DNA from 3 places in the Bradyrhizobium sp. Kon56 genome. Region 2 is predicted to be linked to each of the others. Evidence: predicted binding sites of a transcription regulator. Region 2 holds the regulator's gene; each other region holds the start of a gene.
What was found. The regulator LexA, encoded in region 2, represses DNA repair genes until DNA is damaged. The targets are predictions, from matches to a motif close to TGTTCNNNNTGTGTTCNG.

Region 1: the regulator LexA is predicted to act here: its motif matches at 1,598-1,615, upstream of AC0L3B_RS17900 (ATP-dependent Clp protease adaptor ClpS).
Region 3: the regulator LexA is predicted to act here: its motif matches at 1,688-1,705, upstream of AC0L3B_RS25210 (nucleoid-associated protein).

What each region holds. Positions count from the first base shown of each region.
Region 1 is NZ_JBVVOU010000010.1:31,853-36,039, forward strand. Features, by position in the region: gene AC0L3B_RS17885 (methyl-accepting chemotaxis protein) at 1-45, opposite strand, end outside; gene AC0L3B_RS17890 (enoyl-CoA hydratase) at 184-954, opposite strand; gene AC0L3B_RS17895 (MarR family winged helix-turn-helix transcriptional regulator) at 972-1,439, opposite strand; gene AC0L3B_RS17900 (ATP-dependent Clp protease adaptor ClpS) at 1,649-3,367, shown strand; gene AC0L3B_RS17905 (tannase/feruloyl esterase family alpha/beta hydrolase) at 3,389-4,187, opposite strand, start outside.
Region 2 is NZ_JBVVOU010000016.1:62,140-66,326, forward strand. Features, by position in the region: gene AC0L3B_RS23900 (ComEC/Rec2 family competence protein) at 1-728, shown strand, start outside; gene AC0L3B_RS23905 (hypothetical protein) at 867-1,301, opposite strand; gene lexA (transcriptional repressor LexA) at 1,810-2,511, opposite strand; gene AC0L3B_RS23915 (molybdopterin molybdotransferase MoeA) at 2,688-3,899, opposite strand; gene AC0L3B_RS23920 (hypothetical protein) at 4,138-4,187, opposite strand, start outside.
Region 3 is NZ_JBVVOU010000017.1:160,252-164,438, forward strand. Features, by position in the region: gene AC0L3B_RS25205 (hypothetical protein) at 1-669, opposite strand, end outside; gene AC0L3B_RS25210 (nucleoid-associated protein) at 629-1,678, opposite strand; gene AC0L3B_RS25215 (Fic family protein) at 2,035-3,582, shown strand.

The DNA.
Region 1 (4,187 bases), on a different contig from region 2:
CAAGGTCAGAAGGAGCGAACTTACCGATTTCTTAAACATTGCCATGGTGTCGGGGGCCTGGGTCGGGTCGGGGGCCTATTCTTTCGAGCGCCACCTTGCCCGCGACATGCCAATGTTCCATTAAGGTTTTAATCGAATGGGCGTGAGTTTCCGGCCCGACGGGCCTCAGCGCAGTCCCGGATATCACGCAACCTTGGTGAAATCCGGCGGGCGGCGTTCCGCGAACGCCGTGAAGGCCTCGCGCGCCTCAGCGGTGCGCAGGCGCAGCCCGAACTGCTCGCCTTCGGCATTCATCTGCGCGACCAGCGTCTCGCCGTTGCGCATCAGCTTCTTGGTGGCGGTGAGTGCGCCGGCCGGCTGACGGGCAAGACGCTGCGCCAGCGCGAGCGCCTCGGCATCGAGCTTGTCGAGCGGCACGACGCGGTTGGCGAGCCCCCATTCCAGCGCGGATTTGGCCGGCACCGTCTCGCCCAGCGCGAACATCTCGTAGGCCCGCGCATAGCCGATGCGCGCCGGCATCAGCAGGCTGGAAGCTGCTTCCGGCACCAGTGCGAGGCTGACGAAGGGCGTCGACAATTGCGCGTTGGCGGCAAGCACGACGAGGTCGCAATGCAGCAGCATCGTGGTGCCGACGCCGACGGCGCGGCCCTGCACCGCGGCCACCAAGGGCCGGGAGCAGCGCGCCAGCGACTGGATGAAGCGCACGACGTTGCGGCTTCCTTCCGACTTGCCCGCCGCGACCGCCGCGAACTCGCCGACATCGTTGCCGGCGGTAAACATGTCGCCTTCGCCGCGGATCAGGATCACGCGGACCGACGGATCGTGCTCGGCTGATTCGATGGCATCGGCGAGCTTGCCGTACATCGCATCCGTCAGCGCATTCTTCTTGTCGGGGCGTGCCAGCGTGAGCGTGAGAATTCCGCCGTCGTTCCGGATCCGGACGTGCTCGGTCATGGGTCTCTCCTCTATTCCTATGGATCTCTAGAAAGCTCTGTTGAAAGCTGTCTTGGAAACTTGTCCTGAATGCTGGTCAGCCAGCGCGCGACGATATCGATCTCCGCACTGGTGAATCCGTCCGTCAACGCCGCGTTGACCTGTGCCGCGCTGGCCTTCGCCTGCGCCAGTGCCGTCCGCCCCTTCGGCGTCAGCCAGACGCGCCAGGCGCGACCATCCTCGTGATCCGCGCGCCGCTCGACCAGTTTAGCCGCCGCCGTACGGTCGACCAGCCCCGAGATGCCGGCCGGCCCCATGTCGAGCGCCGCGCCCACCTCACCCATCAGGACGCCGTTCTGCTTGCCGAGGATGAACAGCAGCCCCGCTTGCGCCGGCGTGACCTCGCTCGAAGGCTGCGCCGCCATCCAGCGCTGCACGCGCCGCTGCGCCACGCTCAACAGGTAGATCAACCGATGGTGTCTCGCGCCCGCGTCTTTATTTCGCATGCGAAATAGATAATTGAGGCGGATCAGATTGTCAAAGGACGGCAGCTGGACATGTGCCGCGGCAGTCGTCGAGGAACAGGGCCGCCCCGGCGCACCAGGACCTCACCCACCAATCGCAATTAGCCGCCGCCGTCACGCTTGACGGCCGCTTCCTTTTATGTTCTCTATTCGTTCTATTCAATCATAGATTGTCCCGGAGACCTTTCGTGATGAACAGTATGCGTGGCGAGAACCAGCCGACCCAGCTCGTAATTCATAATGACGATGATACGCCGGACCAATTCGTGATGGATCTGCTTCGGCAGGTTTTCGGCAAATCAGACCGTGAAGCGACCGCGCTGATCACCCAGATCGAGCAGAAGGAAAAAGCGGTTTGCGGACCTTACCCGCAATCGGTTGCCGAAGCCCTTTTCAAATCTGCGCAACAATCCATCGAATTGGCCGGCCACCAACTGCAGGTCACGCTAGAGGCGGTCAAGACTCCTTGCGAACTCTGTGGCAAGCCTGAGGGACAGACCGACGTTCGTATCGGCGACCGAACGGTCTGGCTGTGCAGCGACTGCATGCGTGCGGCGGATGAACCCTCGAACGAACAAGAGGAAGATTTCGACTTTGCTTGCGACGTTCTCGATTGGCACCTTGCCAGCACCGCGCGCAGCAAACTCGTGACCACGATCCGCCAGTTTCCTGGCCACATGCGGGTCGATCTCCAGGCCGCCGTCGACCGGCTCTTCGGCAAGGCCATCCGGCTGGTGGGACTGAACGAGGAGCAGCGCTACGAAACGCTGTCGATTCCACGACTGCTCAAGGAGGGCCGCTATGCGATCGCGATTGCCCCGCTGCAATATTCCGACGTCGACGTAGGCGAGAAGAGCCCGGTCAAGTGTCTGGATAACGGGCTGTGGCTGTGTGAGCAGGATCATCTCCGCTATGCGGTTTTGCTCTGCGCACACCGCGAATACAGTCGCGAGCCCGGAATTCGGATCGAAATCCTGGTACCCTCAGGTTCCGCAGGCGCGGCTCTCGTCCAGCAATGCTTCAGTGAATTGGAAGAAGCCGTACAGGCTGCGCGGACCTATCGCGGCAAGATCCTGTCGCTCGATGCCGATTCCGACTATCGCGGTCGCTCGCGCGGCATCACGGTGCATCGCTTGCCGCAGGTCACGCGCGACGAGGTGATCCTGCCGGAGCAGACCCTGCGGCTGCTCGATCGCAACGTTCTGACCTTCGTCAACACCCGAGACCAATTGCGCCGGCTGGGCCAATCGACACGCAAAGGCATCTTGCTGTACGGGCCGCCGGGCACCGGCAAGACCCACACGATCCGTTATCTGGCAACGCATTTGCCCGGGCATACGACGCTGATCATCACGGCCGAGCAGATCGGTTTGCTCGGCGCCCATATGAGCCTGGCACGGCTGCTCCAGCCGTCGATGGTGGTGATCGAGGATGTCGATCTCATCGCCCGTGACCGCGATGACATGGGGCCGTGTGAGGAATCCATGCTGAACAAGCTGCTCAACGAGATGGACGGGCTGAAGGAAGATGCCGACATCCTGTTCGTCCTGACCACCAATCGGCCGGAGGACCTCGAGGGAGCTCTCGCGGGTCGTCCCGGCCGCATCGATCAAGCCATCGAAGTGCCGCTGCCCGACGAGACCGGCCGCGGCAAGCTGGTCCGGCTCTACGGCAAGGGACTGCCGCTCGATGGGGCGGTGATCGCAGAGGCTGCCCGGCGCAGCGCGGGCACAAGTTGCGCCTTCATCAAGGAATTGATGCGACGACTGGCGCAAGGAAGCATCGCGCGGGACGGCGGCAACACCGTGATCTCCGCCGATATCGACGAGGCGCTTGACGACATGCTGTTCTCCGGCGGCCGGCTTAACGCGCAGCTGCTCGGCGGCGCGCAGGCAATGGCCACCGGGTGACGCTCCGAAGTGGCGCGCCTGCTACGGCGCGCAGGTGAAGCTCGACGCCTCCGTCACTGGGCCGCTCTTGTAGTGCGGCCACGTTGGCCAGCGGCACAGCGGCTGCGCGCGAAGCGTCGCAAACGACGGCGCCTCGACCTTCTGCTCGGTAACTTCCAGATCGCCGGGCGCCCTGCCCTTTTCGACCCAGTCGACCAGCACGCTCAGCATGTCGACATTGGCCGGCGCGCCGGAGCCGACATGGTCGACCCCTGGCGCGGTGTAGAGCCGCGCGAACTCGGCCGTCTCGGCTTTGCCGACCTTGCGTTCGACGTTCTCGAAATAGCGGATGCCGGCATAGGGGCTTTGCGCGTAGTCCGCCATATGTTCGAGCATGATCAGCCGGCCGCCGCGAGCGCGGAAGCGGCTGAGGTCGGGGTCGGTGGAATCCATCAGGCTGGAGACCTCGAGCAGCCGCGCCTTGTGCGCTTCGGGCTTATACGTCGTCACGTCGAGCTTGGGATCGCGCGCGAACACGTATTGGATGCCGCCGGCGCCGTAGATCCAGGCGATGCCATTATTGGGCGCGGGCGGCTGCGCGGGAGGCGCCGTGCCAAGCCACCACGCGACCCAGCCGCCGGTCGGGCCGACCGCCGGCGTGTCCTCGCCCGACACGCCCCAGCCCGGATAATCGTCGAGGCCATTGGCGAGCGCGAACGGGAATTTGTAGGTCGCATGCAAGGTCTCGATCGCCTTGATCTGTGCGTCGGTGAGGCACTGATCGCCCGTCTTGCCGCTCGCGCAACGCAGCGTCTCCGCCTTGAAGGCCGCCTTGCAGGAA
Region 2 (4,187 bases):
AGTGGATGGTCGCGGTCTCGCGCTGGGTCGCGGCCTTGCCGGGCGCGGTGGGCCGCATCCCGGCGTTCGGGATCGCGCCGCTGATCGCGGCGAGCCTGGGAATCATTGTGCTCGGCTTGTTGCGCACGCCGCTGCGCTGGTCCGGCGCCCTGGTGCTGCTGGCAGCGATCCTCTGGGGACTGTCGGCGCGGCAGCCCGACATCCTGATTGCCGGGGATGGCGCCAGCGTCGCGGTGCGGGGCAGGGACGGATATCTGCACCTGATCAGGACGAACAAGGACAGCTTTCTGCTCAAGGAATGGCTCGCTGCCGACGCCGATCCGCGCGATGCGGGCAGAGCCTCGCTTGCCGATGGCGTGTCCTGCGACGAATCCGGCTGCGTGACGCCACTGGCCGACGGGAGGCTGGTCGCGCTGGCACTGCGCGTCGACGCTCTCGCGGACGATTGCAGTCGGGCCGCGCTGGTGGTGACGACTCGTCCCGCACCGCCTGATTGCGCGGCGATGGTGGTCGATCGGCAGCGGCTCGCCAGCCAGAGCGCGCTGGCGCTGACGCAGCGTGGTGACGGTTTTGTGGTTCAGGCAGTGAGGGCGAGAGGCACGAGCCGCCCCTGGTTGCCGGCCGGCGCCGGCGAGGGTGATTTCGACGGCAGCCTCGCGCCAAAGTCGACCGCGCCTCGCATCAAGGACGCAACGCCGGCGGACACCGACCTGCAAGCCGTCGATTGATCTGATGGTGCGGAGCAACGCAGTGGTTCGGTGCGTCCGTTCGGATTAGCGGGGTGCAAACCACACCATCTCGCCGGCCACGGCCGGCGATGGCGATTTAATCCTGACCTCCGACTTCGTAGCCGGAGGGCGGCTCTGTCAGCCGATCGGCAGGTGCGTGACGGTCGGCTGCCTGTCGGCGGTGATCTGCGCCTTGTGCTCGCGCTCGGTGACCGACTGAGTCACCGGCAGTTGCAGCACCGTCGCGCGCTGGCCTTCGACGAGCTGCGTCACCAGCACGTATTTGCCGTCGGGGAATTCGATCGCATCATGATGGCGGTCGGGAACGTGCGGATCGATCTTGCCGAACTTGCCCACGCGGGAATTGATGGTGCGCGTCCAGATCCAGCGATTGTCGTAGCGGACGTCGTCGGCGAAGGCGAGCTCCGTCCCCGGCAGCAGGCAGACGGCAACAGACGGATCGGCTGCAGAGGCGAAGCCGCGCGTCGAGGTGCCGCGGAAGCTTGTCGTGACGATCGTCTCGCCGACTTCGGCGGGGCGCGACGCGACGGCATGTAGGCTGTAGTCACACATCGGGTGCTCCTCATGCTGGGATAGCAACCCGCGTCTCTTATCGAGGCGCAGGCCTCTATCAGAGTGGAAGCACGAACGCTCTGCTTGGTTGTGGGCAAATCTGCGGCTGGCTTCCGCAAGCCGCGATCACATTATCTTTCCCGAATTCAATAGGAACAAAGCTCGCCGCGATGCATTCGGGAGGCGCGTACGCGAACATTGCCAACTTGGCTGCAACGGCCGAACTTGACCGCTGGTCGCTGTTTCCTCGAACAACCGAGCCGCGAAGCGGTGCTGCTTGAAGCGGTGCTGCTTGAAGCGGTGCTGCTTCGTCGGCGTGGCGAGGAGCCAGCGTTGGAGGAGGGGCCGGATAGTCTGTGCAGAACCAGAAAGGCTATCCAGCCGGAGCGGACGATGATCCGCTCCAATCTCTGACCGGCGATGCCGATCGGAAGCGCGCGAGGCGCCAAGCACCTCCGGCATGAAGTGCTTCCGATATGAAGTACTGCCGATAGAAAGACTCCCGGTATCAGTACTTCCGGTAAAGCCCGATCAGCTTGCCCTGAATCTTCACCCGGTTGGGCGGCAGGATGCGGACCTCATAGGCCGCGTTGGCGGGCTCGAGCGCGATCGAGGCGCCGCGACGGCGGAAGCGCTTCAGCGTCGCTTCCTCGTCGTCGATCAGCGCCACCACGATGTCGCCGGTATCGGCGCTCTCGTTGCGCTGGATCAGGGCCATGTCGCCGTCGAGAATGCCGGCTTCGACCATCGAGTCGCCGCGCACTTCCAGCGCGTAATGCTCGCCCGAGCCGAGCATGTCAGGCGGTACGCTGATAGTATGGCTGCGGGTCTGCAACGCCTCGATCGGCGTGCCGGCCGCGATGCGGCCCATCACCGGCACCGCGACGGGACGTTCGCCCTCGTCAGCGGGCAGGCTCGCGCTCGCACGCACCTTGCCGAGATTGCCCTCGATGACGCTCGGCGTGAAGCCGCGGCGGCTGCCAGCGGCTGCCTGGAGCTCCGGCAGCTTGATGACTTCAATCGCACGGGCGCGGTTGGGCAGGCGTCGGATGAAGCCACGCTCCTCGAGCGCCGTGATCAGGCGATGGATGCCCGACTTCGAGCGCAGATCGAGCGCATCCTTCATCTCGTCGAAGGAGGGCGGCACGCCGCTTTCCTTCAGACGTTCACTGATGAACCGCAGAAGCTCGTATTGTTTGCGCGTTAACATCTCGACCAAAGTCCCCCGGTTGATGTCGTCCGATTCCGAGACGCTGAATTCGGCCATAAGCCGCTGCATGCTCGAAACAAATCATGAACAGACACTATATGTTCGATACATGTTCCGCAACTGCTTAATTTACCGTGAACAGAGCAAAGTGCGCGGAACGCGCGTTGCGGGGGCGCTCAGACGGGGAGCCGCAACACTTCGCAAGCCGTGCCTGCTTCGGCCTTCGGCGCGAATGGTGCGCGGACGAGAAGTACCTGTGCTGCAGCGAGATTCGCAAGCAGCGAAGAGTCCTGATGATTGACGGGAACAACGACGCGTGTGCCATCGTCACGCTCCTCAAGATGCGCGCGCAGATAGTCCTCGCGCTGGTCGTTGGCGCCGACGTCGCGGCCGAGCACGGCGCGTTCACGGCGATGGTGAATCACTGAACGGCCCGACAGGGCGCGAATCAGCGGCACCATGAACAGGAAAGCGCACACGTAGGACGATACGGGATTGCCCGGCAGGCCGATCACACCCATTGCGCCGAGTCGCCCGTGCATCATTGGCTTGCCTGGCCGCATCGCGATCTTCCAGAACGCCATCGCGATGCCTTCGTCCCGCAGTGCCTGCTGGACCAGATCGTGGTCGCCGACCGATGCGCCGCCGGTCGTGATCAGGACGTCGGCGCCGCTCTCGCGGGCGCGGCGGATGCCGGCGGTGGTCGCCTCCAGCGTGTCGGCGGCAATACCGAGGTCGATGGTCTCGGCGCCCTCGCTGCGGGCGAGCGCGTGCAGGGCGTAGCCGTTGGAATAGACGATCTGGCCGTGGCCGGGCGTGGTGCCCGGCATCACCAGCTCGTCGCCGGTGGCGAGAATCGCGACTTTCGGACGCCTGACAACGGCAAGGTGCGGATGATTCATCCCGGCGGCGAGCGCGAGGTCTCGCTCGGTCAAACGGCTTCCCTTGCGCAGGAGCACGTCGCCCTCGCGGAAATCGACGCCGGCGGGGCGGATGTGCCGGCCGGCGATTGCGGCTTCCTTGATCGTGATCCGCTTGCCGGCGGCGACCGTGTCCTCCTGGATCACGACGGCGTCCGCGCCAAAGGGAACGACGCCGCCGGTGAAGATCCGCACGGCCTCGCCGGCTCCGACCGTTCCCTCGAACGGTCGGCCCGCTGCGACTTCGCCGATGACGGTGAGCTCCGAATCGATCGTCGCGGCGTCGGCCGCGCGCACCGCGTAGCCGTCCATCGCCGACATCGCTTGCGGCGGCTGCGTGCGCCGCGCCACGACGTCACGCGCGAGCACGCGATGGTAGGCCTCGTCGAGGGAAATCATTTCTTCCGGCAGCGGCTCTGCACCCGCCAGCACCGCGGCAAGCGCGTCAGAAACCGGCATCAAGGCCACGGCGAAAACTCCTGCTCGGCACGTTCGGGCGAATGTTCCGCACGTCTTCTAGCCGAGCGCAGGCGCAGAGGCAAAAGCGGCTGAGCAGGCACAGTCATCCCGCCCCTTCACATTGTTCCGGAAGGCAGGATCAAGCGCGTCGCGGCATGATCCGAAGGAGGTCACAGATCGGCAGGAGAGTGGTCATGGAAGCGACGAAAATCATGGCAAGGCGAGAACGCGCCATGGCCTGAATCGATCAGCTCCCTGCCTGCCCGGGAGTTACGTCGGGCGCCTTGGATCCCTGAT
Region 3 (4,187 bases), on a different contig from region 2:
GATCGGAGGCGTCGCCGCCGCTTGCAGCCAGACCTGGCCATCCTCGAGCCAGGCGCGGGAGACGAGACCGCCCAACAGTCTGCGGGCAGAAACCGTTTCCCAAGCTTGGTACGCCGGCGATGAAACCGCTGGCGCGGCCAATAATAGCCAGGGATTGAGATCGGTAACGATTTCACGGTCGGGGACAAAGTCACGAACATAGCGAGTGGGGTCGATAGACCCAAGCAAAGGCTCGGCTCGCGGTGGCGTTTGCGCGAAATCCCATGAAGCGAACTCCAATCCTCGTGCGCGAAATGCCTGAGTGGAATTGAAGTCGGCGATCGCGAGGCGCGGAAGGACAGTTCGCTGCGCCAAATATTGTGGGATGTCGGACTGGAAGATAAAGAAGGCGCAGCCGTCGGCAGTTGGCTTTCCGAGCGTGATCACGATCTCACGGGTCGAATCAAAGATATCACCCCCAACGAGATCACCACCGAGACCCGGATTATAGACTTGCAAGGACGAGAACGGCGGTGGGACATCGTCGACGAAGCCGAGCCAGGCGACCTGCGCATCGACGGACGGTAGCCGGCCTCGCAACACGAGGGCGTCAATACGTTCGTCCGCCACGGCGCCGTTCGCGACAAGCTCACGTACGCGTTCGACCAGATGTGTTGATCTCGAAGTCATCGAGTGTGATCTTGTCCCTGATGATAATCTCGCCCCTGTCGCGGTTCACCGAAATGACTGAAGACATCAAACCGACAGGGAAGGTCAATTTGACCCCGCTTGCCGTCTCAACGCGACGGTTCTTGGGAGCCTGAATTGCGTTCTTTTGGAGCACGAACGATTCGCCCGCCATTCCTTCGCGCTTCAGCTTTGCCTTGAAGTCGGTCAGCACGGGGCTATCATCAGGCAGCGGCCCGAAAATGCTCTTCAGCCAATTTTCAGCACTTTCGCCGTCGACAGAACCGCCTGACTGGCTGGCGTCGTAGAGGCGTTGCGCCAGATTTTTCATCGTGTCCTGCGGAAGTATGTCTTTGTGCTTGTGCGCAATGTTGCGCGTGACCTCGACGATTGTCCTTGTCAGCTCCTCTTCCGTTCGCTGGCGTCGCACGAGCAAGAACTGTTCGAAATAGGCCGCAGGCCGCTGCGGATTTTGACGATCGACAACGCAGATTTCGTCGCGCTCTTTGCCGAGCTTGATGAGCGCGGCCTTCTGCAGGGCATTGCGGTTCTGGACAAAAGTCCGCTCAATCTCGCCGAAGGTCGGCTTCGGCTTGCCCGAACGGCCGCGGCTGACGTCGTAGTCGTAGCTGAGAACCTTTTCGTCCTCGAATTTCAGAAGTGCATATAATCGGCCACCTGAACAAGACAGCGAGAAGATCAAGAAGGCACCGACAGCCGTGCTGCCTCCGTGAGCCTCATTGAACGCTGTCGCGAGTTTCTCGCTTTCCTCCTGGAAAGTTGCCCTATCCCGGCTGATCCGCGCCAGTTGCGCCCGCACCGGCGCGTCCGCGAGAAACTCGTATCGGTTTCCGCTGTTGACCGATCGGACGCGGCCCAGGAAAAAAGCTGCGTGTCGACCGGCATCGAACGCAGTCAGTAGCTGAAAATGTTCCTCTCCCGGGCCGACAATATGAAAAACGCTCTGATCGATGCGCAGGCTTTCGAGTTCCTGCTCAGTAAGGAAGGCCATTCATCACCATAGAACAAAAAGAGAACTGATCGCAATCACGCCGCTCTTTTATTCCAAAATTTGCGTCGTGTTCCGTTAAGAATCTTGCACCTTGTTAAGAATTCCACCCCCAACGTGTGGTCGGGCGCCGGTCTGTTGAACGGTGAACGAGCCGCCACGCCGCTAAATGGATTGCTGGTCCTCTCAAAAGTGTTCCCTTGGGTGGGGCGAGGGAGAACCCCAACGGTTTTCGCGAAGACATTTCACATTTTCCGTGTTGTGTGAGTGTTTTTCACGGTGTAAAAGGTTTTTGCGGCTCAAAGGCCAAATTGAGAGTGAAATTCACGACCGAGAAGGTTTTTCACGGATTTGGGACAATGGAAATAGAGTTTTCAGGGCCCGTGAGTATTTTTCATGACCGGAGGCTGCCGGAAGTGGCAACTCCTGCTGGCTATGCTGCGCTGATTGACGCCTACAACCTATCCGCCCCGGTCCCGCGCTTGCTTTCGGCCATCGGAACAAAGCACCGGATCATTGAGCAAGGGGGATGGCGCATCTATACGCCACGCCATGCGCCGGACGCGACGCTTGAGGGACATCTCACCTTCGCTCTCAAGAATGAAGGACTCGATCTTGCAATCCTGAAGCGGCTTTTCCTCGCCGTGAACGAGGATCAGGTTGCGGACCTTGTAAGACAGAAGCCGACCGGTCTGTACACGCGTCGTATCTGGTTTCTCCATGAATGGCTGTTGGAGCGCCAACTCAATCTGCCTGCGGCAGATAAGGTCTCTTACGTCGATGCCGTCGATACCGAACTCCAATACGCTACCTCCGGGCAGAATTCGGCACGGCACCGCGTCCGCAACAATCTGCCAGGAACACTGGAGTTCTGCCCGCTTGTTTTCAAGACTCCAGCACTGGGCGAGTTTATGGCGCAGGATCTCAAGGAGCGCGCCCGTGTCGTGGTGAGCCAAGTCCCGAAGGATCTGCTCGCGCGAACTGCCGCCTTCCTTCTCCTCAAGGATTCAAAGTCAAGCTACGTCATTGAAGGAGAGAGACCGCCACAGGACCGTATCCAGCGATGGGGCAGGGTCATCGGTGAAGCGGGACGGGCACCGCTCGACGAGGCGGAGTTTTTGCGCCTGCAGCGCATCGTGATCGGCGATGAGCGCTTCGTGAAACTTGGTTTCCGGAACGAAGGTGGTTTCGTCGGCGAGCATGAACGCGAGACGCAAAGACCTATCCCGGATCATATCAGCGCGCGTCACGAAGATATCCCCTCCCTCGTGCGCGCACTGATCGCGTTCGATCATGCGGCGGAAAACGAGCTTGATCCTGTCGTCGCTGCCGCCGTGCTCGCCTTCGGGTTCGTCTACATCCACCCGTTCGAGGACGGCAACGGACGCATTCACCGATACCTGATGCACCATGTTCTGGCACGGCGCGGATTCAATCCCGCCGGGATCCACTTTCCGGTTTCTGCCGCGATTCTCGACAAGATTAGCGAATACAAGAGCGTGTTGGAAAGCTATTCGACTAGATTGCTTCCATGTGTTGAATGGGAGTCGACCCCACAGGGCAACGTCAAGGTCTTGAACGATACAGGTGATTTTTATCGTTTCTTTGACGCGACGCCCCACGCCGAGTTTCTGTACGAATGCGTGCAGAGGACCATCGAACAAGATCTTCCAAAGGAAACGCAATTTTTACGGAGCTTCGATACCTTCCGCGCGGGCATCGAGAACATGATCGAAATGCCGGAGCGGACGCTCAACAACCTCTTCGGATTCCTGCAACAGAATGGAGGGCAACTCTCAAAGCGTGCCCGCGACAACGAATTCTCCGAACTAACGCCGGATGAAGTCACGAGGATTGAGGAGCTTTATCAAGCGGCCTTCTCGAAAGACTCTGGAACGGCGAGTTGACTGTGTCAGGGTGCCACCTTCATTGAATGGGGCCTGTCGGCTCAGATGCTGGTCGAGCCTTTGATAAAAAATAGCGCCCTCTGTCGGCGTGGTCGCAGCTAAGACGCGCCGCATCGGTGAGTTTTGACCCTGGGAGGTTATCTTCTTTTTCTTCTTTATCCGCATCCCGCCAGAGTTTCCCCGCAGAGGACTGTACGCGCGCGTCTCGCGCGTGGATTCCTTGAGCACGAGCGCTCATCGCCGTGCATCCTTCGAATTTGATTGCATCGATGCCGACTATGTTGATGGCGCCGGACCGCGGCTCTTGGACGGGTTTCGTGCTGAACAGACCAAACCATTCGCGCTCCTGCGCGTAGTGACGACACCAGCCCGATTTGGCCACTTTGCGGGCGCGACACCGGGGCCAGCCGATTGGTTTATCTCGAGATCGAGCCAGCCGGCTCCGGCCTGCCGGCATGGCACGCTCAACTTGAAGGCAACGGCTACTCGGCGCACGCACGCGGAGTCCTCACCTACGCGCGGCAGCTTGATACACCGGACGAGATCCGGGGACCGCGATCGAGACCCCAAACTCTCGGTGCCGCTGCCGCCCCACGGCTGGGGCT